3 regions of the Staphylococcus chromogenes genome follow, and region 3 is predicted to be linked to each of the others. Evidence: riboswitches for the same ligand, from Rfam matches in the RefSeq annotation. Region 3 holds a riboswitch; each other region holds the start of a gene.
What was found. A riboswitch is a leader RNA that binds a small molecule or an ion and turns the genes downstream of it on or off. The one in region 3 is predicted to bind S-adenosylmethionine.

Region 1 (11,137 bases), 350 kb from region 3:
TGAAAGGCGTAGGAATGAGTTTAGGATATTTCAAAAAAGGCGTTGTTTTTAATCATGATAGGTTTGATCCAGTAAAAATCATTGTATGCTTAGCAACTGAAAACACAAACGTTCATTTAAAAGCATTAAAGCAATTAAGTGAACTTTTGTTTAGAGATGAAATAAGAAACCAATTAATTAATGGTCAATTAGAAGACTTTAAAAAGAATATCCGAAAAATGGAGGGGAAATAGAGTGACTTTAGACGTCCTTACAAAGGATAAAATTATAGTAAAAGATCAAGTGGACAGTTGGGAAGAAGCAATTGAGTTCGCAGCACAACCTTTGTTAACACAAAAATATATTGAATCTTCCTATATAGATTCTATGATTCAAAGTGTTAAAACACTAGGGCCTTATATAGTTATAGCACCACATGTCGCTATTGCCCATGCGAGGCCAGGAAATGATGTGCATCAAGTGGGCCTCAGTTTATTGAAGCTAGATGAGGCGATAAATTTTTCAACTGACAGTCACTATGCAGAGTTGGTTTTTGTACTTAGTGCTACTGATTCTACATCGCATTTGACGGTTTTACAAAATTTAGCTCAGTTGCTAGGGCAACAAGAAAATATTGAAGCATTATTAGAGGCTTCAAATGAAGAAGAAATTATCAATATTATTAAAGGAGTAGATTAATATGAAAATTTTAGTCGTATGTGGACATGGTTTAGGAAGTAGTTTTATGGTTGAAATGAATGTGCAAGAGGTTCTAAAAAATTTGAATATTGAGCAAGAAATTGAAGTTGAACATAGTGATATTATGACCGCAAGCCCAGAGATGGCTGATTTGTTCATTTGTGGACGAGATTTAGAAGAAAACGCAGCCCGTTTAGGCGAAGTTTTGATTTTAGATAATATTTTAGATAAGCAAGAATTAGAAGAAAAACTAACGGATAAATTACGTGATTTAGATAAAATTTAAAAACTGGGGGTGTCATCATGAAAAGCATTCTTGATTTTATCGTTGATATTTTAAGCCAACCTGCAATATTAGTGGCGTTCATCGCATTGATTGGACTTTTAGTTCAAAAGAAACCGGCCTCTGTCGTGACGACAGGCACCATTAAGACCATTTTAGGTTTTTTAATATTAAGTGCAGGTGCCGGGGTGGTTGTTCAATCATTGGAACCTTTTGGAAAAATCTTCCAACATGCATTTGGTGTACAAGGGGTAGTTCCAAATAATGAAGCTATTATTTCCATCGCATTAGAGAAGTATGGCACAACCGCAGCACTTATTATGGTATTTGGTATGATTGTTAATATTTTAATTGCGCGCTTTACGAACTTGAAATACATTTTTCTTACTGGACACCATACATTTTATATGGCAGCATTTTTAGCCATAATTTTAACTGTTGGAAAAGTAAGCGGTACGCTAACTATAGTTATTGGAGCGATTATTTTAGGATTAATTATGTCTGTTTTTCCTGCGTTGGCACAGCCAACCATGCGAAAAATTACCGGCAATGATCAAGTAGCGTTAGGTCATTTTGGTACGGTAAGCTATTGGGCGGCAGGAGAAATTGGCAAATTGTTTAAAGGGAAATCAAAATCAACTGAGGAAATTAAGTTTCCTAAAGGGTTGAGCTTTTTGAGAGAAAGTACCATTAGTATTTCAATTACAATGGTTGCATTATATTTGATTGCGAGTTTATTTGCGGGGGTAGGTTTTGTTCATAAAGAGATTAGCCATGATCAAAACTTTATCGTTTTTTCACTGATTCAAGGAGTTACTTTTGCGGCAGGGGTCTTCATTATTTTGACAGGTGTCCGATTGATTTTAGCTGAAATTGTTCCTGCCTTTAAAGGGATTTCTGAAAAACTTGTTCCTAATTCTAAGCCTGCATTGGATTGCCCAATTGTTTTTCCATATGCGCAAAATGCAGTATTAATTGGATTTTTTGTTAGCTTTGTGACAGGTGTAGTAGGTATGTTCATCATGTTTATGCTTGGCGGTGTGGTTATTTTACCAGGTGTCGTTCCACACTTCTTCCTAGGCGCAGCTTCGGGTGTGTTTGGAAATGCACGCGGTGGTATTAAAGGTGCTGTTTTTGGTGCAATGATGAACGGTATTTTAATTACTTTCTTACCTTTATTATTCTTACCTTTCCTTGGAGATTTAGGTCTTGCTTCAACAACATTTTCTGATACAGACTTTTTAGTGGTGGGTATCGTATTTGGTAATATTGTAAAAACACTAGGTGTTATTGGTGTTATTTTAACTATTATTGTTATTGCAGCTTTAGCTATCTTTTTACAAAAACGTTCAAATAAAGCAGTATAAATCAAAGAGATCTTAACAAATTGCGAAAAAAACTTATATAACAAGAAAAAACGGATTGGGAATTCACCCAATCCGTTTTTGTTGCATGTCGAAGGTGTATCGCTTTGAATTACGCTTTACGACGTAAGCCAAAGAAAGCTAATACAGCACCGATGAATGCAACAAGTCCTCCGAATAATGTACCTTGTTCTGTTGAACCAGTTTCAGGTAAAGCTTGTCCTTCTGCTTGACCTTCAGCTTGTGCTGGTGTTGCTTCAACAGATCCTTGAGCAGTTGCTTCGTTTGCTACGTGAGCATCAGCAGCAATTGCTTCTTGACCTACAGCAGTTTCAACTGGTGTAGATGCTGCATCGTAAAGGTTTGTGCCTGCAGCCACTTCTTCAGCATCAGTGTAACCGTCAAAATCAGTATCGACAGTTGCCGCTGGTGTGATAGAGGCATCAGTTGTGCTTGTGCCTTCAGCGATTTCTACGTCATCAGTGTAACCATCGTTGTCCGTATCTAAAGTACCCTCTGGTAATTCATGAGTGACACCTGTACCGTTAAGTGAAATGTCGCCTTCAGGTAATTCGTGTGTTACGCCAGTACCGTTGATTGCGATGTCACCTTCAGGAAGTTCATGAGTAACACCCGTACCGTGGTCATATAAATAACCATCTAAAGAGCCTTTAGGAAGCGCTTCAGCATAAGCAGGTTCACCGTTAATACCGATGTGACCTTCTGGTAGTGGTTCAGCATATGCAGGTTCTCCTGTTGCTGTTACTGTTTCGTTAAGGTTGTTTTCTACCCAAGCAGAGCCTGTTTCAGGACCTTCTGCTAATGTAGGTTCCCAAGCTTGACCATCGACGTTGCCATTAGCATCTACGTAAGCAGAACCGTAGCTTTCCCCTAAGTTGTCATTTGTCCAAGCTTGACCGTCAACGTTGCTTGAAACCGCGTTGTCTGCAACCCAAGCAGAACCCTCAGTATTGCTTTCTACTGCAGAATCCACAGCATTGCTTTCTGCTAATGTAGGTTCCCAAGCTTGACCATCGACGTTGCCATTAGCATCTACGTAAGCAGAACCATAGCTTTCTCCTAAGTTGTCATTTGTCCAAGTTTGACCGTCAACGTTGCTTGAAACCGCGTTGTCTGCAACCCAAGCAGAACCTTCAGCATTGCTTTCTGCTAATGTTGGTTCATAAGCTTGACCTTCAGCGTTGCCGTTAGATTCTACATAAGCTGTGCCGTAACTTTCCCCTAAGTTGTCGTTTGTCCAAGCTTGACCATCAACTTCAGCTGCATCTGCAGAAGCATTTGCGCCAAAGAATAAAGTCGCACCTACTGCGATAGAAGCTGCGCCTACTGTAAACTTGCGAATCCCAAAATGTTGCTTTTTAAACATTCTCTCATCCTCCAAAAAATAAGTAAATTTTTGAGTGGCATAATTAATTAAATGGCACCCTTTACAATTTAAGATTATCACAACTAACATACTATTACCACATTACACAATTTAATTATTTCAAAATTATTAAACGATAATATTTAGTTTTGTATAAATAGGAAATACTAGATATTATTAATCTTATTCAAGAAATCGGAATTCGTATTGACTTCTACATGAGTATGTTATACACTAAGTTTAATTTCATAATTACTTATCTAGATTGGTGGAGGGACAGGCCCTTTGAAACCAGGCAACCTATTCAGTTAGGTGCTAATTCCTGCAGGTGATGAACCTGAGAGATGAGTCTTAATGCGTAAAGTCTATCTTTCAAGGTAGGCTTTTTTTATTTATTTAAGGGGGAGTACTCATGACTCAAGACTATCGATTTGAAACGTTACAATTGCACGCCGGCCAAGAAGTGGACCAAACGACGAATTCACGCGCAGTTCCGATATATCAAACGACATCTTATAACTTCGACGATACGGAACACGCCGCACAATTATTTGGACTCGAAGAACTGGGCAATATTTATACACGTTTAATGAATCCAACAACAGCAGTATTAGAAGCACGTGTCGCAGAGCTAGAAGGGGGCGTAGCAGGCGTCGCTGTTGCGTCAGGTATGGCGGCGATTACATATGCCATCCAATCGGTTGCGCAGTCAGGAGACCATATTTTGGCGTGTGAAACCTTATACGGAGGCACACATACATTATTCACACATACGTTGTCAAAATTTGGCATTGACGTGACGTTCATAGACACACTTGATCCTCAAAATGTCGCAAAGGCGATTCAAGAGAATACGAAAGCTTTATTTATCGAAACCATTGGCAATCCTGAAGGAAATGTTGAAGATATTGAAGCGCTTGTGAAAGTGACAAAAGCCCACGGTATTCCACTCATCGTAGATAATACGTTTGCGACGCCTTACTTACTCCGTCCGATTGCGTATGGGGCGAATATAGTGGTGCATTCTGCGACAAAATTTATTGGTGGACATGGTACATCGATGGGAGGTGTCATTGTTGATGCGGGCAACTTCGATTGGACAAACGGAAAATTCCCAGGACTAAGTGAACCAGATCCGTCCTATCATGGTATCGTTTTTAGCGAGAAATTTGGAGATGCGGCATTAGCCTTTAAAATACGAACAACATTATTACGGGATACGGGGGCGGCACTGTCACCTTTCAATGCATTCCAACTGACACAAGGGTTAGAAACATTATCGCTACGTATGGAACGTCACGTCGAAAATGCTGAAAAAGTGGCCCATTATTTATCCAAACATCCGAAAGTCGCTTGGGTAAAATATGCGGGACTTCCTTCAAGTAGTTATTATGATTTGAAAAACAAATATTTACCTCGAGGGGCAAGTTCAGTATTTACATTTGGGGTTAAAGGCGGTTATGAAGCGGGGAAACAATTTATCGAAGCTTTAGATTTGTTTTCACTACTTGCGAATGTCGGGGATGCCAAGTCACTCGTCATTCATCCCGCATCAACCACACATCAACAATTAACCGAGGACGAACAATTAGCAGCAGGTATTGCGCCAGAAACGATTCGCTTATCCATAGGCTTAGAACATATCGATGATATTATCGATGATTTGGCCAAAGGCTTCGCTGCAATTTAACAAATGGGGGATTATGGTGACGATAACGATAGAAGAACATTTAAAACAATTGATTAATAAAAAAGAAGAATGGCAAACTTATGAACCGATTAACACAGCGGCAGAAATGATGAAAGATCAAAAATTACAAGAATATGAACGCGCAATTCAACGTCTTCAAACGCAATAATGAGGGGTAACGCATGGTGACCCCATCCCAAAATAGAGACGTACACGATAAATATGCAAACAAATGATTCGTAAGCATCCCAAAACTACTTTATAATAGATGAAAATCTTATAAAAAGTGGTGAAGGTGACATGAAAAAGATAATGATTGTCAATACAAGCCATACACATTTTGACGGCACAGATAAAACTACTGGCTTATGGTTAAGTGAACTCGTGCATTTTTACGATGAATTTCAAAATGATGAAAATTTCCAAGTTGACTTGTATAACATTAAAGGTGGGGAAACGCCTTTAGATCCTGTAAGTTTGATTCCAGGCATTTTAGATAAAGTGACAAAACGCTATTATGAAGACGAACGGTTTATGGCGCAATTGAAACTTACGCCAAGTATTGAAACCGCAGATCCCACGGCTTATGACGCGATTTATTTTACGGGTGGTCACGGTGTGATGTATGATTTCCCAGGAAATGAATATATCAATCAAGCCGTCAACACGATTTATGACAACGGCGGTATCGTTTCCTCCGTGTGTCATGGGGCGGCAGCATTATTAGAAGTAAAACGTCCGAACCACCGATTTTTCATTGATGGCAAGCGATTAACTGGGTTTTCCAATGCGGAAGAAGTCTTAGCCAATCGTAAAAGTATTGTGCCATTCGAGTTAGAATCTGAATTGAAAGTAAAAGGCGCGAAATATGAAAAATCAAAAGTGCCGATGAAAGGATTTATCCAAACAGATGATTCGTTAATTACAGGCCAAAATCCTGCTTCTGCGAAAAAAGTGGCTGAAGCGGTCAAAGCGGCATTAGCTTCAAAATAAATTTCGAGGATTCCTCGGGAAAACTGTCTACAAATTATTGATTTTGTAGACAGTTTTTTAATGCCCACGTTTTCTCTAGTAGGAGTTTCACTCGACCCATGATTGTTCTTCAATAGAGGCGCGATGAAAAGAAGAAACCTACACGTGTTGAGATTGACGAAGAGGATTTGTTGTGAAAAATATAGAAAGGTTTTTGAATAGCATTCCCGTGAGGGTTTATGTGAAAATAGAATAGCATTAATTCATCATTGGAATGATATTTTGAGAGGTGAGCATATATGAATCGGGTCCATTATCAATGGATTACCTTCGTATTATTTTTTACGGGGTTACTCGTCATGTTTAGCTTATATAGCACGATTACTACAGGTACTTTCATCGCACAAGATTTGTCAGTTCCTGTTTTTCAAGCGCCGTATGCGAGTATGGCATTTTCATTTGCGTTTGCCTTCGGATGTCTCGTTTATGGATTGTTATCAGACAAATTGGGGCGTAAACGTGTCATGATTTATGGCTTAATCGCACATACGATATTTACAGTCATTTCAGTATTTTCGACGACGTTTACCATGTTTGTCGTGCTTCGTGCTTGCCAAGGCTTGGCGGCTGCAGCTTATGCACCCATCATTATTGCGTACATTTCAGACGTATTCCCAGCTCAAAAACGTGTCACAGCAACGAGCTTTGTGACAATGGGCTTTTTATTTGCGGGAATATTTGGCCAAGTAGTGAGTGAAATGATTGCGAACGTTTATTCATGGCGCATGGTGTTTTTAATATTAGGCAATGCGTATGCGCTGCTCACAATCATCAATATTTGGTTGTTGCCGAATACGCCCCTACAATCGACCTCCGTGCAATTTAAAGATTTTGGGCGTAGTGTCGTCTCGGTTTTTCGAAAGCCAACCCTTCTCCTGTGCTATATTATCGCATTTTTCTTATTGATGACGTTTATTAATGTGTATGTCGTACTCGGAGAAAGTCTTTTAGGAAAAAACAGCCAGGGCATGCAAACAATTGCTGCGGTCAGCAAATTTTTCGGCGTCGGGGGCATTTTAGTTTCCTTAACCGCAGGCAAATTGTCCGAACATTATTCTGTATCGAAAGTTCTCACGGGGGCGCTTGGACTTACCGTTTTGGCCATCGTACTTATGGCGGTCAATACGAGTCTCCTCGGCGCAATTTTGCTGAGTGTGCTCTTCGGTTTAGGCATTGGTTTGGCACTGCCGACCCTGATTTCTAAAGTCGTGCAATCTGTCGATGTGAACAAAGGATTTTATACGACATTGAATACGTTTGTTATTTTCTTTGGAACAGCGGTAGCACCGGTGACTTTAGGCTGGGTTCAGCAACAGCCTTCATGGTCTATGCAATTTTTAATGCTTGCGGGTCTTATCAGTATCGCATTCATTGCGTCAATCATAATATTAATCAGAGATCGACAAAAAAAGGGTCCGCCTGTGTCATAAAGACAGGCGGATCCTTTTTTATGCTAAATGTTGTTTGAGAAAACGGATTAGGGCGTCAAAGTTGATTTTGGATTCATATAAAGACATATCAAATTGATACTCGTGCTGAAGTGGACTTTCGTGAAATGTGCCTTCAACAGGGACACCATTGCGTTCCATCGTCTCAATAAATTGGAGTGCTTGATCTTCAAAAGAACGATGCTTGGCGTCCGTCAAATAACTTGGAGGAAATTGTGCGTTCATATTAAGGGTCACACTGGCCTCCATCGTTTTCGGGCTGACACGCCAATGTCTGTCATCAAAATAAGCCCAAGCCAGTCGACTAAATAATTGATTGGCCATCGGATCATCAGTACGATCCATACGTTGCGTATTTAAGAGGGACGAATAAAAGACAGCTGCTTTTATCGTTGAAGGGTCCACCGTTTGCATAAACGACGTCGTTTGGCGATAGGCTTCGTTCACTTGAATATTAATAAACTGACCAATAATTTGTCCCCCAGCAGAATCTCCTCCAAAAGCAACACGGGACATGTCCGCTTTATAGGCCTGGGCATTTTGGTGAACCGCTTGAACGGCTTTTTCTAAACTATAAATCGGTTCAGGATAACGCGCCTCTGGAACGAGGGCATAGTTAATATTGACCACGGTATACCCTTGTGCGGCAATCAGCTCCATATAAGGTGTGAGGTCAGATTTATCCCCGCTCATATAGCCACCACCATGCACCCAAAATAAAATTGGATAACCTTCTTTATCCCCTATAGGCATAAAAATATCCATTTGACCGGTGCTTTCTGTAGCATCATACACGATGTCGTGTAGCGCAGTGACTTTCTCTTTAATATTTGTATAATGCGGATCGTTTTGCATCGTTTGTTTTAAATAATCTTTATGTTGTGGTTGATTAAACAATAGTTTTGAAAGAAACACACCTGGCATCGGTGTCAGTTGATTTAAAGTATATAAAGATGCGGCTGTGGCAGCGGCAGTACCGAATGCCACTTTCGCGATGTGATTGAGATGTTTCATCTTGTTGCCTCCTTGTCATGAAAAAATAATTTATTATTATCCCATAATATCTTGGAATGATTGCGACTACTGTCATTTTACTATGTGAATGTCGTTTGAAAAAGCAAAGTGGTCATAAAAAACTATTGCAAGCACCCCCACCTTACTGTATAATTTTAAATCGTAATAATTACTATTTAAACAGAAGGAGATTGCGCTAATATGAAGAAACGTTTTTTAGCTTTTTTAACTATCGCATTCGTAAGTATTCTTTTAGTCGCATGTGGCCAATCTGATTCTGATTCTGGAAAAAAATCATCTTCAAGTGACAAACTCCAAGTGAAAACAACAGTGTTTCCAGTCGAATCATTTATTAAACAAATTGGCGGCAAACATGTCGATGTCGAATCCATTTATCCAAAGGGCACAGATTTACATAGCTATGAACCTTCACAAAAGGATATTTTAGACGCGAGTAAATCAGATTTATTTGTTTATACAGGGGATAATTTAGATCCAGTCGCTAAAAAAGTGGCGGGAGCGATTAAAGAGGACGATAAAAAATTGTCACTCGAATCACATTTGAATAAGAGCGAATTATTGAAAGAAGAGCATGAACACGAACATGAGGGCGAAGATCACGACCACGAGCACGGAGAAAAAGCGCACGATCACGAAGCGGACCACGATGAGCATGAACATCATCACCATGGCATGTATGATCCACATGTATGGTTGGATCCGAAAATGAATGAAACAATGGTTAAAGCCATACGCGATGAATTAAGTAAAAAAGACCCAAGTCATAAAGCAGAATATAAGAAAAACGCAGATGAATTGTTAAAAGAACTTGATGGCATCGATAAAGATATGAAAAAAGCGACAGAAGGACATCAAGGGGATACACTTTATGTTTCACATGAATCTTTAGGCTACTTGGCCAAACATTACGGATTTAAGCAACAAGGTGTTCAAAATATGAACGCAGAAGATCCATCCCAAAAAGAACTGACAGATATCGTGAAAGCGATTAAAGATTCGAATACAAAATACATTTTATACGAAGAAAATGTATCCAATAAAGTGACAGACACGATTCGCCAAGAAACAGACGCACAACCTTTGAAATTTAACAATATGGAATCCGTGTCTAAATCACAAAGTCAAGATGCGACATATCAATCTTTAATGAAAGAAAATATTAAAAACATTGAAAAAGCGCTCAACAAATAAACTAAAGCCACACTCCAAAGGCGGGGTGTGGCTTTTCATATTATTGAACTTTGTTGACAGAAGCGTCATAAATAGAATCAATCGTTTCACCAAGAATTTTATCAAACTCTTCATCAGATTGACTGACACGTAAATCGTTAATCAGTGCACGAGAGAAACTTGCGATTAAGCCGTTATTTGTTTTTAACACTTCATTGGCATGTTCACGGCTATAACCTCCAGATAATGCGACGACACGCACCACGTTTGGATGATTGATTAATGATTCATATTGATTTTTGTTCGTCGGAATCGTTAATTTTAACATTACGAGAGCATCTTCAGGAAGGGCATCTAAATGTTTTTGAATAACCTCACTTAAGTAAGCCTCTATCTCCGCTTTATCTGTCGCATCAATATTAACCTCAGGTTCAATAATGGGTACTAAGCCTTTTGCGATAATTTGTTGAGCGACTTCAAATTGTTGGTCAATCACTTGATTGATGCCATCTTTATTAAACTCTAAAATGTTAGAGCGCATTTTAGTACCGAAAATTTTATGCTCAGTGGCACGGTCTAATAATGATTCTAATTCAGGCATCGGCTTCATGAGTTGAACGCCATCTTTTTGTTCTGCAAGTCCTTTATCTATTTTCAAGAAAGGAACAATCCCTTTGTTCGCAAGATAGTCGCCTGTATGTTGTCCTTCAACTTCGCGATCCATCGTTTGTTCAAAAAGAATCGCACCAATCACTTTATCAGAAGTAAAAGAAGGAGAAGTTACGATACGCGTACGCATTTCATGAACAAGATTGAACATTTCATCATCATTACGATATTGATCTTCATTGACACCATAACCACTTAATGCTTTAGGGGTACTCCCGCCACTTTGGTCTAGCGCAGCAATAAAACCTTTACCATTTTTAATCTTCTCTAATTGTTGTGTATTCATAGTTTCACTCCTCGTAAAAATATCGTACACCTACAGTATGCCTAAAACATGAGTTACGTTCAAATAATTCATGCTTTTTCAAAATTTTCTCGTCA
Region 2 (11,137 bases), 140 kb from region 3:
TAGACGACTTCTTCTGGTGTGTCATACCCTTCATGTTGATAGTGTTGGTGAAGGACAAAAAAACCTATAATTTCTTCCTTTTCATTGAACACGACATTGGCTACACGATTCGGGTCTTCCAAAGCATCATCAAGTACTTCTTTAGGGAGTGAAGAATAAATACGTTGACGTTCACTCAATTTAAATTGATATAACGCATCTCGGTATTGCTCTTCAAACAAATGTATAGTAATATCATCAAAACGCTTATTTTTAATCATTTACAGATTCATTCCTTTAGTTATTATGTTTTATCGCACTCTAACTATACACTATTTTCAGATTTTTCAAACTTGAAAGGGGATATTATGAAAAAATCAAAAGCAACATTGACGAAGAAAAAAAAGAACCGAAATTTCGTCTATATCGTTTCTTTTTCGATTATTTTATTATTTACACTTCTTGCCGCCTTTTTCCCTAAAGGGTTCGGTATTTACGCACAAAATACATATGATGCCCTTGCGCTCAATTTTGGGTGGCTATTTTTAATTATTGTTTTTGTATTAGATATCTTTCTTATCTTTTTAGCTCTATCTCGATACGGTCGCTTTAAGTTAGGGCATGATGATGAAGCGCCAGAATTCTCATTTATTTCCTGGATTGGAATGCTCTTTTCAGCTGGCCTTGGTGTCGGTATTGTATTCTGGGGTGTAGCAGAACCTTTAACCCATTACCTCCACTCGCCATTCCCTTCAGAAGTGAAAGGTCAAACCGCTGAATCGGCGCGTTTAGCCATGGGCTATACTTTCTTTCATTGGGGCATCTCTCAATGGTCAATATTTGCTATGAGTGGACTCATCGTCGCTTACTTTCAATTTCGTAAACAACGGGATGGCCTTATTTCTACAGCGATGGAACCCGTATTTGGCGAAACATACAAACGTCCATTTCGAAATATTATAGACATTCTCGCGATCATCGCGACGGTTATGGGAATCGCTACTTCTATCGGTTTAGGTATTTTACAAATTGCTGGAGGTTTGAATCATGTGTTTAGTGTCCCTAACACAAATATGACATTAATAATCATCACACTCATCATGACGTTTATCTTTTTAGGTTCTGCCTTATCAGGACTTAATCGCGGAGTAAAATGGTTAAGTAATTTAAATATTATCATTGGTGCCATTTTATTAGTGTTTATCTTCATTGTTGGTGATTTGCGCTTCATCGTTGAAACATTCACTGTTTCCATTGGAGACTATATCTCTCATTTTGTTCAATATAGTTTAAGAATGGATCCTTATACGGGAGATAATTCATGGATTCAAAAATGGACCATCTTCTACTGGGCCTGGGTTATTTCTTGGTCTCCATTTATCGGTGGATTTGTTGCCCGTGTTTCTCGGGGACGAACGATTAGAGAATTTGTCGTGGGTGTGCTCATTATTCCCCCTATGATTTCATTTTTATGGATTGCAGGATTTGGTGGAACAGCTATTCATTATGCACTTCATCATAACGAAGGGATAGAAAAAGTGGTCGATCAAGATTATACTGTGGCGCTATTTGAGCTATTAAGCAAGTTTCCACTTTACGAAGTCACTAGCGCACTCGCTATCATATTAATTTTTACATTTATTGTGACAAGTGCGGATTCAACCACACACATTGTTTCTGGTATGGCTACCGGAGGCGTAGAAAATCCTAAACGTAAACATAAAATGGTATGGGGGATTCTTATCGGGGCCATCTCTGTCGCTCTGACGGTTGCCGGGGGCTTGACGAGTTTACAAACAGCTTCTGTCGTTACTGGGCTGCCGTTCTCTATCATTTTGCTATTGATGATTTTTGCGTTAATGAATGCCTTACGACGTGAACATACGAAACATTTCCAAATGTCGCACATTGATGATGAAAAAGATTTTTCACGTACAATTGAAGAACGCGAAAGAGATAACGAAATGTAAAAACAGTGCGTGCGGATGTACCGCATGCACTGTTTTTTTGATTTATTCTTCAACAAAGCAATTTAACAACCAATTGACACCATATCGATCTGTCACTTGACCGTGAATCGCATTGAAAAATGTACGATTTAACGGCATATGTGGATTCCCTTTAACACTTAAAGCTTCATAAATGCGTTGTTGCGTCTCTTTATTATTAAAAGTTAATAAAATTTGTGCCCCAGTGTTTGAGGTGTCTTTTCCATAATCATCTGATAAATGAAGCACGACATCCTCCTGTATTTTCAACTCAGCATGCAGTAATTTTCCCTGGTGCTCATTAAGCGGTATGACCTCCCCACCAAAAGTTGATTTGTAAAAATCAAGGGCCTCTTGCACATGATTCACCACGATATATGGACTCAATTTCATAAAATAATCCCCCTATTTTTAATTTCATTCAAATTTTAACTTGTATTTTTGTGATTATCATATAGTATATATTGTTGATAAACAATAATTTTGAGGTGACAATATCATGCGAATCGGAATCGATGCGGGTGGAACTTTAATTAAAATCGTAACTGAACATGAAGGTCAAAGAGAATATCAAACATTTCTTACGACTGAAATTGAACAAGTCGCGCAAAGTCTTAATGATAAAAAATGTTCAGATATTAGTATTACGGGTGGTAATGCGAAAGTGCTTAATGATTTATTGCACTGTGAAGCAAAACATTTTATTGAATTTGATGCGGCAGATAAAGGTGTAGACATCTTACTTAAGGAGCAAGGCATCGAACTCGATCGTTATATATTTACTAACGTTGGGACTGGCACGTCAATCCACTTAGCTGATCATCAGGGTCAGGAACGTGTCGGAGGTATTGGTACAGGTGGTGGCATGATTCAAGGTTTAGGATATTTGCTTACAGAAATCAAAGATTATCAAAAATTAACCGATTTAGCGCAACAAGGGAACCGTGATATTATCGATTTAAAAGTTAAACATATTTATAAAAATGATACCCCTCCCATTTCCGGAGAGCTTACAGCTTCTAACTTTGGACATGTTCTACTAAATTTAGATAAAACGTTTACTGATGCAGATAAATTAGCTTCATTAATTGGTGTCGTTGGTGAAAGTGTTACAACAGTTTCAATTCATGTCGCAAGAGAACACGGCGCTAAAGATGTTGTCTATATTGGGTCTTCTTTCCACAATAACCCTTTACTTCAACAAGTCGTCACTGATTATACAATTCTACGTGGTTTTACGCCTCATTATTTAAACAATGGGGCATTCTCAGGTGCACTTGGTACATTATATTTATAAAGTTTGACCGATAATATTAGCCAAAAATGTCTACAAGTGTATCGCCTTGTAGACATTTTTGCCTCTTTTTGTTCCTTTTTACCGATATATATGGGATTAAAATAGCCACCAAAATTTATCAGCGTAAATTTTGGTGGCTTTGTGTACGTAAATAGTGATTGATTGAATTACGTTAAAATGTTAACTCATTCGCCAGTTTTTGTGCACTCACAATGGTACCCACTACACCAGGTTTTAAATCGATGGCCACGTAACGATTATCGTCACGCAATTCATCGAGCCATTCTGCAAAGACTTCTCCTTCAACATCGATTAATTCAAAGGATTCGAAGTCTTCGTGGGCCACACGTTTTGCGCGTTGGCTTAAGCTCCATACAGGCATAAAATGGGATTGTTCAAAATGGTCATTTTCATCACTCACTACCATGAACTCTTTCATCCCTTTTTGCGTTAAGCCATAAACCGTATCTGAATTTGAAACATCTTCGACAAACTCTCGAATACGTAATCGATCAATATCGGTCATTATGTCGTTAAATGCAGATAAGATACTAATTTCATGACCTTCAGCGTCCGTCGTCACATTAACAACCGCTTCATCTTCCTCATCAAACATATCGTCAAGTTCATAAGTTGTGAAACGATCAATATCCATCGTGATCAGTTTATCAAATGCGACATTCAAGTTTTCCAAATATTCTTTAGCAAAGCCTTCTCTCGTCCAAAAACAAAATAATTGTTTTCCATTGTGCTCATGCTTCACAATTTTTTTATCTTTAACAGCAATAAAAAATTGCTCATTAGTCAGAATATCTTTGTAAAATCGTTCATTTTTATATGACATACCTTTCTCCCTCTCTTAATGAGCTCTCTTTAAGTTGAATATAAACTACGGCATTCAATTCGTCAAACATCGTTTATAAAAGAGCTGTCATTATGATGAAAGATTTGCTTCTTTCTTAAATGCTTCTTCTAAGCGCTCTATCTCTTCCGGATGATCGGCGTGCCATATCCCTGCAAATCTCGAAGGTACAGGTTGTTGAAAATATTCCCCATCATAAAATGATAATGGATAAAGCACTCCTTTTTTGACATATTTTTCAATTGTTTGAAAGAATGCCTCTTGATCTTCTCCAGAAATATAACTGTAAAATTTATGATATTTTCCGGTGAGCACAGGATCTAAAACTAATAAACTTGTCGATCCGTTATGTCTAAAGTTTAAATCAATCGCATAAATATTTTGTTGTGCATCGACGAGTAAATCAAATCCAGCGACGCCAATGAAGCCTTTGTCGACGCCTATTTTCATAATTTCATAGCCCGCTTGAATCACGGACTCTGGAACGTCAATCGCATTCACATTGCCATTGTAAAAACCGTAATCGTTTGTCAGTTGTTTAGCAGCCCCTAAGTAAATGATGCCTTTCTTTGGATGAAGGGCGTACTGGACACAATAATTGTCGACTGTCTCGATACATTGTTCGATAATCAAAGTTTGTGTGGCCGCTTTCGCATTTTCGATACGTGCAATCGCTTGTTCCAAATCGCTTTGATTATAGCAAATCATAACACCATAACCACCTGCTGTTGGAAGTTCATCTCCTGGTTTAATCACAAGAGGGAGGTCCCAGTGTTTTAACGCTTCGTGAAAATCTTCTATTTTGACGACTTGTCGTTTTGGCAAGTATTTTCCATCTGTCCACTCTGGAATGCGTGATTTGGTATTTAAATCAATAAACACCTGTTTATTCATCGCATAATGTTCTGGCGCAATTAAATCTTCTCCGTGAACATATTGTGTGTAAATACGCTTTTGTTCTTGTTGTGTTAAATTTTGTAATAAAGCTTCATAGCTTGCTTTATCTTTAAAAGTATAGATATTCTCAGGTAGCGTCTGATTGACATGTGAAAATAACGTGCGTAATTTTTCAGTGACACTTGCTTCATGAACAATCACTGGCATATCGGCAATAAGTAATTCTCTTCCAGTTAAAAAATTAGACTGATGTTCATTGGGTTCTAACCATGGATTTGAAATGTATGAAGGTCGTGCTGTATAAACCACATCTTTCGCGTATAAGTCTCCCAGTTTTAAAATTGAGTCATCCAACATTTACAATTTCTCCCTTAATAATTGATGTTCCTTTTGAATGGTATTAAATAAATCTTTGTCTTGAATCAGTGTCGCGCCCATCAATGCAATGATTTTTGCCCCTTTAATTAAAGCTTTATCCCCCATAGGGCTTGCAGCGGCTTCTCTGAAACGATGCGTGTGCCCGACTAAACTTCGTGGTCCAATTTTAATATGTGGGTGAATCGTCGGTACAACATGGCTTACATTTCCTGTATCTGTCGAGCCATAACCAAAATCATCATGACTGACTTCTTCACCTAATTCAGTAGCATAACGTTCAAACAGCGCATCAAGTTGCGGTGATTTGATGAATTCATTTACCCCGTTTTGAATTGGCGCAAACTCATAGTCACATCCGGTTTGTATTGCAGCCCCTTTTGCGATTTGATGCACGCGCTCTGTCAGTTGATCTAAAGATTTTCGTGTTGTCGCTCGTGTGTAAAAGCGAGCATGTGTAAAATCAGGAATAATATTGGCTGCTTTCCCTCCATCTAATATGACACCGTGCACCCGGTCTGATTTATGGATATGTTGTCGTAACTGTGCGACACCATTAAAGAAACTAAGCATAGCATCTAAAGCATTTCTAGCATCTTCTGCATTTTCTGAAGCATGTGCGCTGCGCCCATAAAATTTAATGTCTAAAACATCAACAGCTAAAGTTGGAATTGTAGGATATGTTTCGTTACCGGGATGTATCATGAGTGCGACATCCACATCATCAATAATCCCTTCTTTCACATAAGACGCTTTGGCACTCCCATTTTCTCCACCTTCTTCAGCTGGACATCCTAAAACAACCACGGAACCTCCTAGCTCATCTATAACTTGTTTTAATGCGATGCCGGCAAGTACACTCGACGTACCGATAATATTATGACCACACGCATGTCCTAATCCAGGTAAGGCATCGTATTCCGCTAAATAACTGATGGTGGGTCCAACTTGTCCACTATCATAGCGCGCAATAAACCCAGTAGAATGACCAGCAATATCTTTTTCTATCTCAAAACCATGGTCGTGTAACTGGTCTATTAAAAGTCTCGACGCAAATAATTCTTCATTTCCTACTTCAGGTCTTTCATGAATTTGATGACTCATATCCAAATAATGTAACCGATGATTATCTATATAATCTAATATGCGTTGTCTCACTGATACCATTAAAAAGTCTCCCTTCAAAACAAAAAAAGCATCCAACGATAAAACACTTCCACTTATCAATAGTAGCGTCTCAAACGTTGATTGCCATTTGTGTCATTTATCTTTCAATGGTCTTAACCATTGTTGGATTTAGCACCTTTATCGAAGTTCGATGAGGTTGCAGGGTTTCACAGGGCCAATTCCCTCCACCACTCTTGATAAATTCGTATTTAATTATTACTCATTTTATCGGAAATTCGATCATTTGTCATGGTATTTTCATTATTTTCACAATTTTTCGGAAGTAGTGCTATTTTATCTTAGATTTGGCCTGAAAGAAATCATTTTATTTTAAAGCATAACGCTTTTTTAAAGTGAAAGATTTGTAACTCATTACGGCTTTTAGAAGTTATGTTAAAATGATATCAACGAATGAAGGAGGATGAATTCGATGCCAAAAATGAACGTAGAAAGTTTTAATTTAGATCATACAAAAGTTGTTGCACCTTATGTACGTCTAGCAGGTAAAATGCAAGGTGAAAACGGAGATGACATTTACAAATACGACATTCGCTTTAAGCAACCCAATAAAGAACATATGGATATGCCAGGACTTCACAGTTTAGAACACTTAATGGCAGAAAATATTCGTAATCACTCTGATAAAATTGTGGACTTAAGCCCTATGGGTTGTCAAACAGGCTTTTATGTATCACTCATCAACCACAAAGATTATGATGACGTATTAAATATTATTGAAAAAACGATTCAAGATGTTTTAAATGCAACTGAAGTACCCGCCTGTAATGAAGTTCAATGCGGTTGGGCGGCAAGCCATTCCTTAGAAGGCGCTCAAACGATCGCAAGAGAATTTTTAGACAAACGCAACCAATGGCATGACGTGTTTGGTGAAGGCTAAAATGAATTAAGTCGTAAGAAAAATAGCCATCAAAATTTATCTACGGGTAAATTTTGATGGCTTTCTATTTATAGATGAGCGCTATTCCTAGTTTTTTGTTATAAATGACGAATCCATTTCATCAGTAAAAATTGTAATGGAAGTCGTGCATATAAAAGTGGTTTTGGTACATTCATCCCTTCAATGTCATCAATACGACGGGCCATATAAATATTGGCTGGAAAAACTGCCCATAAAAAAGCGATAATCGCATGTTTAAAAAGATAACCTGGTTTGCGTAATAACAGCCCAAACCCGATGATTAATTCACAAACACCTGTAATGAGTACCGCTTCTTTTCTTAACGGCAAATAATGAGGAACAATTTTTCTAAATTTACCTTCATGTACAAAATGTAATAGTCCAACTATTATAAAAGGAATGCCCATCAAATAACGTTGTACTGTTTTCATCTTTATCTACTCCGTAATCATTTTATAAATTAATTGGGGTGCTTCTGCGGAATCTGAGATTGTAATGTTTTCATATAATTTTTGTTTCACTGCGGCGACATCTTCTTGGTTGGCATAAATGGTTAATAAAGATTCGCCTTCGCTCACTTTGTCACCTATTTTTTTGTGCAATACAAGTCCTACAGCCAAATCAATGTCATCTTCTTTTGTTTGGCGACCTGCCCCCAACATCATTGAGGCAATCCCAATTTCATTGGCTACCATTTCAGAGACAACCCCTGACTGTTTGGCTGGCAATTCAAATGTATATTTCGCAGTTGGAAGTTTTGAAGGGTCATCGACAACTGAAGCATCGCCACCTTGATTACTTAAAAACGTTTTGAATTTTTCAACTGCCGCACCATTATCAATCACGGATTGCAATTGTGCGCGTGCATCTTCTAACGTTTCCGCTTTTTGCGCCAATACCACCATTTGAGCCCCAAGTGTTAACACAAGCTCTGTTAAGTCTTCTGGACCTTGTCCTTTAAGTGTATCAATCGCTTCTTTGAGTTCGAGTGCATTTCCAATCGCACGTCCTAATGGCTGGTTCATATCAGAAATAATCGCCATCGTTTGACGTCCTACTTGATTACCAATTTTTACCATTGCATGTGCGAGCGCTTCAGCATCTTCTACTGTTTGCATAAACGCCCCTTTACCTGTTTTTACGTCTAAAACAATCGCATCAGCACCTGCTGCAATTTTTTTACTCATGATTGAAGACGCAATTAAAGGAATGGAATTGACTGTACCTGTGACATCTCTAAGGGCATAGATTTTTTTATCAGCAGGCGTTAAATTCCCAGTTTGACCAATCACTGCGATTTTAGCTTCATTTACTAATTGAATAAATTCGTCTTCAGAAATTTCTACATGAAATCCTTCTACTGATTCTAATTTATCAATTGTACCTCCCGTGTGACCTAAACCACGGCCACTCATTTTAGCAACAGGAATACCAAGCGCTGCCACAAGTGGCGCTAACACGAGTGTCGTTGTATCTCCTACGCCTCCTGTAGAATGCTTATCGACTTTAATGCCTTCAATATTAGACAAATCAATTTTATCTCCAGATTCAACCATTGCCATTGTTAAAGCTGCACGCTCTTCATCAGTCATATCTTGGAAATAGATTGCCATCGCTAAGCTAGACATTTGATAATCAGGAATTTCGCCTTTTGTGTACCCATCAATAATAAATTTAATTTCTTCTGATGATAAGGCATGACCGTCACGCTTTTTTGAAATCATATCCACCATTCTCATGGTAAATCCCCTCTTCTCTTTTTTAATCTATAATTATACATCCATATCTATTATACACGATACATTCATTTCAATAAATGAATCCCCTATGTTAAAACATAGGATTAAAATACGTTGTCACCAGTTAGACAAACATAGAATCCATCGACATTTATACAGCAATCTGTTATCTTTAAAAAGATAAAATATAATAAAAGGAGTTGCTTTCGATGACACAAGGCACACCACATATTCAACCGAATGGTAAAAAAATCGCAAAAACCGTTTTAATGCCTGGGGACCCATTACGCGCCAAGTTTATTGCAGAAAATTTTTTAGAAAATGTTGAACAGTTTAACGACGTTCGTAATATGTTTGGTTACACAGGAACTTATAAAGGGAAAGAAGTTTCTGTCATGGGCTCAGGTATGGGTATTCCAAGTATCGGTATCTACTCTTATGAACTATATAATTTCTTTGATGTTGATACAATTATCCGTATTGGTTCTTGCGGGGCCATGCAAGAAAATGTGAATCTGTATGATATTATTATTGGTCAAGGAGCTTCTACAAATTCTAGTTATGTTGATCAATTCCAATTCCCTGGCAACTTCGCCCCTCTTGCAGACTTTGATTTAGTTGTTAAAGCTAAAGAAGCGGCTGACAAAATTGGTGCGACAACTCATGTTGGTAATATTTTATCGTCAGATACCTTCTACAATGCGAACGAAAACTTTAATGAAAAATGGATTGAAATGGGCATTTTAGGTGTTGAAATGGAATCTGCAGGTCTTTATTTAAATGCGATTAAAGCAGGTAAAAAAGCACTTGGTATATTCACTGTAAGTGACCACCTATTAAGAGATGAAGCAACAACAGCGGAAGAACGTCAAAATTCATTTACTCAAATGATGGAAGTTGCCTTAGAAATCGCTGAATAACATCGTTTGATTACGGTGATAAATCACTGGCCTATTTATATAAAAAACAAACCTTTCTGTAGCTTGAAAGGTTTGTTTTTCTTTTTGAAATCGATATAGGACTTCCTGGCATAAAAGTTTTTTTAATACATGTCCTTTTAACACACTTCAATAATAACGGCAATTTAATTTGATCGTTGGGCTAATCCTTTGATATCGACATATTGTTCTCCGATAAAGTATTGTTGTTCTTCATGTGTTGCTTTAGCCCAAGTGGTTTTCCACATTTTATCTCGATGCTCTGCAAACCATTGATATCCAAAATTTCGAATAGGCTTAGGAATGAACCAAATAAGCATCGATAGCCATTTGTATCCCTTCAGCTGATAAATTAGTCTTATAATTGCTGTCGATTGATACGTTAACTGCGTCCCTTCCTGTAAAATAACGCTATTATAACTCAGTACTTCTGGGTTGACTTTCTGAAGTTGCTCGCCAGAGGCACTTTTCAAAGGCACGAATTGATAATTGCGTGGTAGTCCATGACGGATTAACCAAATGACATAATTGTAACAGTAAATACATCGGTCATCATAATATACTATAGGCAATATTTTCACCTCTTCATTGTATGATTTACCTCTCATTGTACTTCTTTTCAGTCACTTTTCAAATTTCACGTCTTATATATCACTATGTTTAAGTCCTCATTAATAAGGGTTAAGTTAAACTTTCTTGAGCTTTATAATACGCTTGCTCTTCTTTAGTCAGTTTTATAATTTTAAAACCGGTAAAGCCATAAATAATCGAAATGATAGGAACGATAAAGTTTAATATGGCAAAAGGCGCATACTCTACGACAGATACACTTAATGTTGACGCAATAAATACACCACAAGTGTTCCACGGTACAAAGACTGAAGTTAAAGTTCCCCCATCTTCTAAAGCGCGCGATAAATTTTTAGGATGTAATCCCTTGTCAATAAATGTAGATACATACATTCTTGAAGGAACG
Region 3 (11,137 bases):
CCATTGAAAGCCTGAAATACGCGAATGGTTCATAATTAATCCTCCATATTCAGGGTACGCAAAATAATAGTAAAAGCGATGTGTAAATATGTAAAATTCTATCACATGCTTCATCTCATAATCTAGCTTACATTATAACGGTATATATACAATAAATAAATTGATGCGTGAGATTTATCATCTAATTGTAATAAAAGTAAAATGTTGAAAGCATTTTTATTAAACATTTTTAAGGGTATACTTGATATGTAATAGTTCATTCTTTTTTTAGTTTGAAGGAGGATTCATCATCATGTATCTTGAACCAAATACACAATTGTGGACAGGCAGATTGGATAGTGAAACGGATCGACAAGCGTTTCGACACTTTCAAACCGTTCAGTTTGAAAATGTTGAGACCATTCAAAATCATCCAGACAGTGTTGCATTACTAGGCTATGCGATAGACAAAGGTGTGGAGCTGAATAAAGGACGCATCGGCGCTAAAGAAGGACCAGATGCGATTAAGAAAGCTTTTGCGGGGTTGCCTGCAGCGTCTGAGACCCCCATCATTGATTATGGTAATTTTGCCTTTAATCATGACTCGTTATTTGAGGCGCAAAAAGAATATGGAAAATATGTCGAACAATTAATACTCAATCATAAGCGTACATTTTTATTAGGGGGCGGACATGATATTGCCTATGCTCAATATTTAGGTGTACGTGCAGCCCATCCTGAAAAGTCGATTGGCGTTATTAATATTGATGCTCATTTTGATAATCGTAAAGAAGAAAGTTCTACTTCGGGTACAAGTTTTCGTCAAATGTTAGAACAAGACGACAACTTAGATTATTTTGTCATCGGCATTCAACGTCCAGCCAATACGCCTAGTTTGTTTGAGTATGCAGACCAAACAGGAACGCAATATGTGCTTGCAGACGAAATTACGGAACACATTGCCCCACAAGTTAAAGATAAAATTGAACATTTTATCCATGATCACGATGTGATATTATTTACAATTTGTATGGATGTGATTGATAGTGCCTATGCGCCTGGCGTAAGTGCAAGTGCAGTGCTCGGGCTCACGCCACACTGTGTATTAACATTAGCAAAACGTATTTTACAGTATGATCATGTCACATCTGTGAGCATTGCAGAAATGAATCCTCATTACGATGTTGATCAACGAACAGCTAAACTCATTGGTCAATTCCTCTCTTATTTTATTCATTATTGATGTGTTAACACTGAAAGACGTCGTCATGAACGCTATTCCTCAAAGGCGTTCATGACGATTTTTTATGTTGTTTTAAATTGCCAAAATTCACGGATATCATTTAACAACGTGGTCATTTGGGCTGAAAATTGTCTGTTTTTAGCATAATTGATATAAATGGTGCGCTCTATTTTAGGTTGTATCGGAATGGCATCGAGATGACTCGTCTTAAAGGACTGATAATAAATGCGGGGTATGACCGCATATCCCATTCGTTGATGCACAAAATTTGTCGCAACTTCAAACCTCTCAACTTCCATAACAATATTTGGACGCGCTTGCATATGGGTAAAATAATCGTCGATATGTTTGCGGACTTGATAAGGCTGAATGGTGAGAATAAGGGGCAAGTCCTTAATAGAAAGTGCCTTTTGATTTTGGAATTCATTTTGCGGGGTCAGCACCACATAATCTTCTGTGTAGAGTGGCAAGGAGATAATTTCCTCATTTTTAATGACATCATTCGAAAGACCGAAATGAATCTCAAAATCTAATAATTTTTGCGTCAATGTGTTTAAATCTAAAATTTCTGTAATTTGATAATGTTGATCAGGATGTTTCATATTGTGTGCTTTAATGACTGTGGCCACCCAATGTGCTGTAGATTCTAAAATAGAGAGTTTGATTTTAGGTGTATGACTTAATTTTAAATCAAACATTTGTTCCATCGTTTGATGGTAGTGCTGTACTAAGGTTTGCGCATAATTATAAAATTGAATGCCTTTTTCAGTAATAGAAATATCTTTCGTAGTACGTTTGAGCAAGGCATAGCCTAATTGTGATTCCATTTTTTTAATTGTTGCGGTTAACGAAGGTTGACTGATATGCAAAGTACGAGCCGCTTTAGTAAAACTATTCTGTTTAACGACCTCGATAAAATACTCTAATTGTAAAATTTTCATTTTGACCTCCATTTATAGTTTCAAGCTATCAATAATTAGTTTATTTATATTGGTCATTAATATCTTACCATATTACAATGAAATTGTTGGGGAATCACCCACAGAACATATTAAGCGTGTTGATATAAAGAAAAAGGGACTTTATCGACACGGGAAATTTAATAATAATGGGGAGAAATATGGCAAATTAAAAATTTCAGAAACTACTCATAATGGAGGTCGTTAAAGGCTCATAAGGCAAAGTTCAAAGGGGTGTCTTATAAAAATGAAAGAAACAAAGGGAGTTCAGTCCACACGTGGGCGTAACATGTGGCAGTTTTGGATCTTCAGCATTTTAGGAATTATTTTCTTTTTTGTTCCGATGACGATTAATGGCAATCAAACCATACTCGTCGATCACGCGCACTTAGGCGTACGTGCTTTACTAGGAGCATTCATGCCTTATGTGGCATTGGTGATGATTTTGTTAGGCGCAGTGTTGCCTATAATACGAAAAGATTACCGAAAATCGATTACAGAAGCCGTTATTGTCTTTTTTAAAATCTTGGGTGCCGCTATCGGTGTAATGTACGTTTTCAAATGGGGACCCAACCTATTATTTCAACCTGACTATGGTCCGTTTTTATTTGAAAAGCTGATGTTACCGTTAAGCATACTGATACCTATTGGTGCTGTTGCTTTATCTCTATTAGTAGGTTATGGATTACTAGAGTTTATAGGTGTGCTCATGCAACCGATTATGCGTCCAATATTTAAAACACCAGGAAAGTCAGCCGTCGATGCCGTCGCCTCATTCGTGGGAAGTTATTCGCTCGGATTATTAATTACCAATCGTGTGTATAAGGATGGCATGTATAACAAAAAAGAGGCGGTCATCATTGCCACAGGTTTTTCAACTGTTTCTGCGACATTTATGGTCATTGTGGCACGTACACTGGATTTAATGTACCATTGGAACCTTTATTTTTGGCTTTGTCTCATCATTACATTTATTGTGACAGCCATTTCCGCACACTTACCCCCAATTTCCAACGAGAGCGAAGCCTATTACGGGGGACAAGAAGGCGAACAAGAAGTCAAGGTCAAGGGAAGTCGCCTAAAAGCGGCTTGGAATGAGGCTAAAAGACAATCACATCATTCATTGCCGTTATTGAAAAACATCTGGGTCAATGTCCGCGACGGTTTAGAAATGACTATTGCCATTTTGCCTTCCATCTTATCAATTGGATTTATCGGATTATTATTGGCAAATTTCACACCTATTATCGATTGGGTGAGTTATATTTTCTACCCATTTATTATGATTTTTCCAATTCAAGATCAAGCCCTTTTGGCAAAAGCTTCGGCCATTTCAATTATTGAAATGTTTTTACCTTCATTGCTTGTGGCTAAAGCCGCTTTAGAGGTGAAATTTGTCGTTGCGATTACAAGTGTCTCAGCGATTATCTTCTTTTCGGCGCTAGTGCCTTGTATTTTAGCGACGGAAATTAAAATTCCTATTTGGAAGTTAGTGGTCATTTGGTTTATTCGTGTTGTTTTAACATTATTGATTACCATTCCAATTAGTCTACTATTATTTTAAACAAAGGAGAGATTCATGATGTCAAGAGAAATTAAAGCGAAAAAAGGGTTAGAAATTGAATGTAAAGGTTGGGAACAAGAAGCGGTTTTACGTATGTTATATAACAACTTAGATCCTGAAGTTGCTGAACATCCTGAAAAATTAGTAGTATATGGCGGAATAGGGAAAGCAGCGCGAAATTGGGAAGCTTTTGATGCAATTGTTGAAACATTACGCCGTTTAGAAAAGGACGAAACAATGCTTGTGCAATCAGGAAAACCTGTCGCTGTATTCAAAACACATGAAGAATCACCACGTGTATTATTATCTAATTCAGTGCTCGTTCCTAAATGGGCAAATTGGGAGCACTTCCATGAATTAGATAAAAAAGGACTCATGATGTATGGACAAATGACTGCAGGGAGTTGGATCTATATCGGTTCTCAAGGGATTGTTCAAGGAACTTATGAAACGTTTGCAGAATGTGCGAATCAACATTTTAATGGTTCATTAAAAGGAACAATCACTTTAACAGCAGGTCTTGGCGGAATGGGAGGCGCACAACCTTTAGCAGTAACAATGAATGAAGGGGTTGTCATCGGTGTAGACGTGGATGAAACACGAATTCAAAAGCGAATTGACACGCGTTATTGTGATATCATTACCCACTCTCTAGATGAAGCTTTAGAAAAAGCTGAAGAAGCTAAAAATAAAGGTGAAGCCTTATCCATTGGTTTAGTTGGTAATGCAGCTGAAATTCACCATGAGATTTTAGAACGTGATTTTAAAATTGACATTGTTACGGACCAAACTTCTGCGCATGATCCATTAAATGGATATGTCCCTGAAGGCTATTCTTTAGAAGAAGCTGCAAAGTTACGTGAAGAAGATCCAGAAAAATATGTCCAATTATCTTCTGAATCAATGAAAAAACATGTCGATGCGATGTTGAAATTCCAAGAAAAAGGTGCGATTGCTTTTGACTATGGAAATAACATTCGTCAAGTCGCGTTTGACCAAGGACTCGAAAAGGCGTTTGATTTTCCAGGCTTCGTTCCAGCCTATATTCGACCACTATTTTGTGAAGGTAAAGGGCCTTTCCGTTTTGCGGCTTTATCAGGTGATCCTAAAGACATTGAACGTGCAGATCAATTAATGCGTGAACTTTTCCCTGAAGATGAAAAGCTCATGCGTTGGTTAGATATGGCGAGTGAAAAAATTGCGTTTCAAGGTTTACCGTCACGTATTGCATGGTTAGGATATGGTGATCGTGCCAAAATGGGCTTAGCTTTAAATGAATTAGTACGTAAAGGTGAAATTTCAGCACCTATCGTTATTGGTCGAGATCATTTAGACTCAGGGTCAGTGGCTTCTCCTAACCGTGAAACAGAAGCGATGAAAGACGGTTCCGATGCAGTAGGGGACTGGGCAATTTTAAATGCACTTGTGAATACAGCAGCCGGTGGATCATGGATTTCTGTGCATCATGGTGGCGGCGTTGGTATGGGATATTCTCTTCATGCGGGTATGGTTGTCGTAGCTGATGGTTCTGAACGCGCTGATCGTCGATTAAAACGTGTATTAACTACAGATCCGGGTATGGGAGTAGTAAGACATGCAGATGCAGGTTATGACATTGCTATCGAAACTGCGCAAAATAAAGGTGTAGATATTCCAATGATTACAGGTAAAGGTGATGACAAATAATGAATGATTTAATAATCCAAAACATTAAAGAATTAATTTTACCCAAATCAACTGAACGCCCGTTAAAAGGCGCAGAATTAGACGAACTCACAGTCATTGAAAATGGGACTGTTGTTGTAAAAGACGGAAAAATTGTTTATTCTGGTCCGCATTCAGAGGAATATGAAGCGAAAGAAACGATTGATGCGACAGGTAAGGTGGTTTCTCCTGCGCTTATAGATGCCCATACACATTTGGTGCACGGGGGTTCTCGTGAACACGAAATGTCGTTGAAACGACAAGGCGTTTCTTACTTGGAAATTTTAGAGCAAGGTGGTGGCATTCTTTCAACGGTTGAAGCCACACGTCAAACGAGTGAAGATGATTTATTCAAAAAGGCAGAACATGATTTGTTGACTATGATTCATCACGGAGTTTTAGCCGTTGAAAGCAAAAGTGGTTATGGCTTAGACAAAGAAAATGAGTTGAAGCAACTTCGTGTTTCACGTCGATTACAAGAAAAATATGCGCTTGATATGAGACATACATTTTTAGGACCTCATGCAGTTCCAAAAGATGCAACCTCAAACGAAGCTTTTTTAGAAGAGATGGTAGAATTGCTTCCAGAAGTTAAAAAATATGCAGATTTTGCGGATATCTTCTGCGAAACAGGCGTTTTTACTATAGAAGAATCTAAGCGTTACATGGAAGCGGCTAAAAAAGAAGGTTTCCAAGTGAAAATTCATGCAGATGAAATTGATCCTTTAGGCGGCTTAGGGCTTGCCATAGATGAAGAAGCGATTTCTGCAGATCACCTTGTGGCTTCTAGTGATGAAGACAAGGCCAAATTAAAAGATTCAGATACGGTTGCGGTCTTATTGCCGGGAACTACGTTTTATCTAGGTAAAAATGACTATGCAGATGCACGTGGCATGTTAGATAACCATGGTGCAATCGCCATTGCGACAGATTTTAATCCAGGCAGTTGTGTGACAAATAATTTACAAATGGTGATGGCCATTGCAGCCCTTAAACTTAAATTATCACCAAATGAAATATGGAATGCGGTCACTGTTAACGCAGCGAAGGCGATTAATGTAGATGCGGGAACTATCAATGAAGGGGATAAAGCAAATATCGTCATTTGGCATGCCCCAAACCATGAATACATTCCTTATCATTATGGTATAAATCATGCAGAAAAAGTGATTAAAGACGGTAAAGTGATTGTCGATCATCAATTAGCACTTTAATAAAAAGGCGCGTTATTTGATGATACAAATAAATACTTGTATGTAGGACTACCATATAAACGAGTTGGGCGATCTCCTAACTCGTTTTTTTGATTGAATGATGCTTTTAAATGGCACTATAGAGGTTATTTTCCACGTTGTTCAACTTACTTTGATACAATGAAATAGAGAATGAGGGGGAGGGAGTGTGTAATCATGGGGCAATCGTAGCATATATGAAATCATGGAAAGGTCAATACGAAGCCAATAGCCTTGCAGGCGTTTTAGTCGCATTAGCCATGGTTCCAGGGGCGATAGCTTTTGCGCTGATTGCAGGTGTGAGTCCAATGATTGGGATGATGAGCACAGGACTCATGATGGTCATCATGAGTATATTTGGACACCGACGTTTGATGGTCTCAGCGCCGAGTAGTGGCGTATCGCTCGTTGCCATTATGGTCACAACGCGTGATGATATATATGTGCTTGCTTGGGCGACACTTGTAATGGGTATAATTCAAATAAGTCTTTCCTTTTTGAAATTAAATAAAGTTATTGCCTATATCCCGCAACCTATTGTCATTGGGTTTATGAATGCATTAGGCTTTTTATTATTAACGTCGCAACTCCCACATATATTTGGTAAAAATCTACAAACTTATCTCTTTGCAGTGATGAGTTTTATGATTATTTATACAGTACCGAAATGGACACGAAAAGTACCCGCCACACTTGTTTCAATCGTGATTTTAACGGCTATCAGTATGCTTTTAAAACCTAATATTGTTCGAGTGGAAGATCTTGCAAAAATTAAATTTATTTTACCCGAATTTGCACCTTTTCATCTTTCTATCATACCTCAACACTTCTTAGATATTCTTCTGTTTGGGGTAATGTTAGCTGTGGTTGCAACAATTCAAACAAGTTTGACCGCACAAATGATGGATGATTTGACGGGGAATCCAAGTGATAAACGTAAAGAATCTATGGCGCAAGGTATTGCCAATGCTACTCTCGGACTACTTGGTGGACTTGGCGGTAGTGCGCTCGTTGGACAATCCAAATTCAATTACAAAATGGGGGCGACCTCTCGCTTATCTACCTTAGTGACGGGCGTTACGATACTTTTATTTTTAGTGTTTTTAGGAGATATTGTAGGTCAAATCCCAATCGTAGTGTTAGCAACAGTTCTCGTGACGATTTCGTTTGGTACGTTTGACCGACAAACGAAACAACTCATAATAAGAAAGCGCTATATGGATTTGAGTCTCATGGCTTTTACATGGATATTGATTATTTTGACTAAAAATCTCGCGTTAGGAGTTTTAATAGGGACCCTTCTATTTTATATTATTCGATACATAAGAAAGTAGGTGGACGAAATGACAGATATTCAACAATTGGTACAATGGAGACGCTATTTTCACGCGCATCCGGAAGTCTCGAATGATGAGTTCCAGACGACTGAAAAACTCAAAGAAATTTTAGAAGAGATGCAAATTCATGTTTTGAATCTTCCGTTACTGACAGGTATTGTTGCAGAAATCGGAGCAGGAGAACCTATGGTCGCAGTGCGTTCAGATATTGATGCACTCCCGATTGATGAACAAACTGGATTGTCATTTGCTTCAAAAACGAAAGACGTGATGCATGCCTGTGGCCATGATGTCCATATGGCGGCGATATTAGGTTTAGCAATGAAATTAAAAGCACGTGAATCGGCGCTAAGGGGTCGTGTACGGTTGATTTTTCAAGCCTCAGAAGAAGTTGGATTTGGCGCAGAAAGAATTGTAGATACGGGGCTACTTGAGGGCGCTAAAGCGATTATTGGTTTTCACAATGATCCTACTTTGAAAATAGGGGAATGGCAAGCCAAACCAGGCTTTATGACCTCAAATGTCGACCGATTTCGTATTCACATTCAAGCGAAAGGGGCACATGCTGCGATGCCTCAAGACGCTAAAGATCCTCAGGTTGTGTTAGCACAATTAATTCAAAGTTTCCAAACTATTGTTAGCCGTAATACAGCGCCATTTGAAGAAGCGGTAGTCACAATAGGTCAAGTGCATAGCGGACAAACGTGGAATGTCATTCCGGATAGTGCCATGTTGGAAGGAACGGTACGCACATTTAAAACAGAGGTCCAATCTAATGTCGCTAAACGTATGCGCACAATTTGTGATGGTGTTGCAAAGCAGTATGAAGTAGACATTGACTTAGATTATCAAACGATTACACAGGCTGTGAACAATACGCCGGAACTACATGAAATGGCCATGCAATCCGCTCAAGATGTGGGCTACCAGGCCTCTGAACTCGAACGTCCTTTAACGATTGGAGAAGACTTTTCAGGCTATCAAACAGTGGCACCTGTCTATTTTGCGATGATTGGCTCTGAAAGTGAGTTTGCATTGCATCATCCAAAATTCAATCCGGATGAACGTATTTTAGAGCGTGTTCCAGATTACTTTGAAGCATTTGTAAATCGCCTCTTAGAAGACGGCACGAATTGACGAATCGCCTAAATTCGTGTAAAGTTTAACAGGAAAATTAAATACTTCATATCAAGAGAAGTGGAGGGACTGGCCCGTTGAAACTTCGGCAACATGATTGTGCGTGTGCCAATTCCAGAAGCACAGATGGCTAAAGATAAGAAGTTCAATTCATCAAATAGGTCAGACCTAATAGTGATTGTACACATGCCACACTATTAGCGTTTGACCTTAAATTTTGTGAGGAGATTATAATGTCTAAAGAAATAAAAGAGCAAGCAAGCGGTTGGGCGTTAATCCCATTGGTTGTATTTATCTGTATCTTTTTAGGCGCAGGTATTATTACAAAAGACTTTACCTTTATGCCGCTGAATGTCGCTGCGATTGTAGGCGTCATCATTGCGTTAGTCATGAATCCTAAAGAAAAATTTACAGAAAAAGTCGAAATTTTTGCGAAAAGTGCGGGACATTCGAATATCATTCTAATGATGTTTATTTTTATTTTAGCCGGTGCCTTTTCTAAAACGGCTGAAGCGATGGGAGGCGTAGAATCTATCGTTAATTTCGGATTATCGATGATTCCGCAAAATTTACTCATCGTTGGATTATTTATTATTTGTATGTTTGTTTCTATTTCTATGGGAACTTCTGTTGGAACAGTGGCGGCGATTGCGCCGGTCGGTTTTGGTTTGAGTCAAGCGACAGACATCCCATCTGCCTTAGCGATGGCGACAGTTGTCGGAGGCGCAATGTTTGGAGATAATCTGTCTATGATATCAGACACTACAATTGCGGCTGTTAGAACGCAACGCACACAAATGGCAGACAAATTTAAAGTGAACTTTCGCATTGTATTACCTGGAGCAATCATAACGATTATTATTTTATGGTTTTTGACCCACGGCAATCATGTTCATCACGGCCAAAGTTATGATTATAATTTCATCAAAATCATACCTTATCTTCTCGTGCTCATTTTGGCGCTCATCGGTATTAATGTTGTCATCGTTTTATTAGCAGGCATCATTTTATCTGGTGTCATTGGTATCGCAGACCATTCGTTTCAGCTTGCAGGCTTTTTAAAAGCGGCTTCAGAAGGAATTGTCGGGATGGAGGATATTGCCATCATTGCTTTATTAATTGGAGGCATGATTGGTTTAGTAGAACACCATGGCGGTATTCATTGGCTATTGTATAAAGTAAAAAGCAAAATCAAAACTCGTCGTGGTGCAGAATTCGGGATTGCGAGTCTTGTAAGTGTGGCAGATATATCTACAGCCAATAACACTATTTCGATTATCATGTCGGGTCCGCTTGCAAAAGATATCGCAGACGAATACCAAATCGACCGTCGTAAATCTGCGAGCCTATTAGATATCTTCGGAAGTGCATGGCAAGGATTTGTCCCTTATAGCCCGCAATTGATTGCAGCAGCGGGAGTTGCAGGCATTTCTCCTGTGATGTTAGTCCCATATTCTATCTATCCTGTGATGTTAGCGTTATGTGGTATTGTGGCGATTATTTTTAATTTACCAAGACTAAAAAACAAATCACATTCAAATTAAGATGAAATGTGCTATGTTAGACATATAGAGAATTGAACGTACATTTAAAAATAAACGCCGTGCGTTACAGTGTATGGCATACCAGAAATGGTTTTAAAGTGAGGAGAGTAACCATGAAAAACACGCAAAATGAATGGGTCGAAGTTAAAATCGTCCGATTATTAAAAACGACACCAGAGTTTGCATATCAAGCATGGACAGATTCTGAAATATTACGTCATTGGTTTATGACAACATCTCGAACAAATAGAAGTGTTGAAAGTGAACCCATTGAAGGCGGACAATATCAGATTATTGATCAACGTCAAGCTAAAACCGTTCGTATTGAAGGCGTGTACAAGCATCTTGTTATAGGTGAAGAGTTGGCGTTAACGATTCAAATGCCAGACTTTAGCGATCAACAAGACGATATTGAAGTCTACTTTGAAGAACGTAGTC

Region 1: it holds a riboswitch for S-adenosylmethionine, as region 3 does, so the genes downstream of both, PYW36_RS00910 (O-acetylhomoserine aminocarboxypropyltransferase/cysteine synthase family protein) here and PYW36_RS02450 (Na+/H+ antiporter NhaC family protein) in region 3, are expected to answer to the same signal.
Region 2: it holds a riboswitch for S-adenosylmethionine, as region 3 does, so the genes downstream of both, PYW36_RS03245 (M20 family metallopeptidase) here and PYW36_RS02450 (Na+/H+ antiporter NhaC family protein) in region 3, are expected to answer to the same signal.

The regions. Positions count from the first base shown of each region.
Region 1 covers NZ_CP118953.1:196,454-207,590, forward strand. Annotated here, with positions in the region: gene PYW36_RS00885 (BglG family transcription antiterminator) at 1-233, shown strand, start outside; gene PYW36_RS00890 (PTS sugar transporter subunit IIA) at 235-678, shown strand; gene PYW36_RS00895 (PTS sugar transporter subunit IIB) at 680-964, shown strand; gene PYW36_RS00900 (PTS ascorbate transporter subunit IIC) at 982-2,328, shown strand; gene PYW36_RS00905 (YSIRK-type signal peptide-containing protein) at 2,438-3,712, opposite strand; SAM riboswitch class I at 3,966-4,063, shown strand; gene PYW36_RS00910 (O-acetylhomoserine aminocarboxypropyltransferase/cysteine synthase family protein) at 4,125-5,402, shown strand; gene PYW36_RS00915 (hypothetical protein) at 5,419-5,571, shown strand; gene PYW36_RS00920 (type 1 glutamine amidotransferase domain-containing protein) at 5,703-6,395, shown strand; gene PYW36_RS00925 (MFS transporter) at 6,674-7,864, shown strand; gene PYW36_RS00930 (alpha/beta hydrolase) at 7,883-8,896, opposite strand; partial or broken gene PYW36_RS00935 (metal ABC transporter solute-binding protein, Zn/Mn family) at 9,098-10,102, shown strand; gene PYW36_RS00940 (fructose bisphosphate aldolase) at 10,149-11,042, opposite strand.
Region 2 covers NZ_CP118953.1:695,229-706,365, reverse strand. Annotated here, with positions in the region: gene PYW36_RS03275 (GNAT family N-acetyltransferase) at 1-260, opposite strand, end outside; gene PYW36_RS03270 (BCCT family transporter) at 348-1,949, shown strand; gene PYW36_RS03265 (VOC family protein) at 1,992-2,360, opposite strand; gene coaW (type II pantothenate kinase) at 2,467-3,264, shown strand; gene PYW36_RS03255 (DUF2750 domain-containing protein) at 3,437-4,108, opposite strand; gene ldmS (L-aspartate--L-methionine ligase LdmS) at 4,199-5,380, opposite strand; gene PYW36_RS03245 (M20 family metallopeptidase) at 5,381-6,565, opposite strand; SAM riboswitch class I at 6,660-6,769, opposite strand; gene PYW36_RS03240 (S-ribosylhomocysteine lyase) at 6,996-7,463, shown strand; gene PYW36_RS03235 (DoxX family protein) at 7,562-7,915, opposite strand; gene PYW36_RS03230 (pyrimidine-nucleoside phosphorylase) at 7,922-9,223, opposite strand; gene deoD (purine-nucleoside phosphorylase) at 9,433-10,143, shown strand; gene PYW36_RS03220 (thiol-disulfide oxidoreductase DCC family protein) at 10,308-10,733, opposite strand; gene nhaC (Na+/H+ antiporter NhaC) at 10,843-11,137, opposite strand, start outside.
Region 3 covers NZ_CP118953.1:550,422-561,558, forward strand. Annotated here, with positions in the region: gene sdpC (peptidoglycan release complex CPBP-like subunit SdpC) at 1-33, opposite strand, end outside; gene hutG (formimidoylglutamase) at 293-1,222, shown strand; gene PYW36_RS02420 (LysR family transcriptional regulator) at 1,285-2,163, opposite strand; gene PYW36_RS02425 (YjiH family protein) at 2,471-3,745, shown strand; gene hutU (urocanate hydratase) at 3,764-5,431, shown strand; gene hutI (imidazolonepropionase) at 5,431-6,663, shown strand; gene PYW36_RS02440 (SulP family inorganic anion transporter) at 6,879-8,015, shown strand; gene PYW36_RS02445 (amidohydrolase) at 8,025-9,155, shown strand; SAM riboswitch class I at 9,201-9,298, shown strand; gene PYW36_RS02450 (Na+/H+ antiporter NhaC family protein) at 9,389-10,699, shown strand; gene PYW36_RS02455 (SRPBCC family protein) at 10,813-11,137, shown strand, end outside.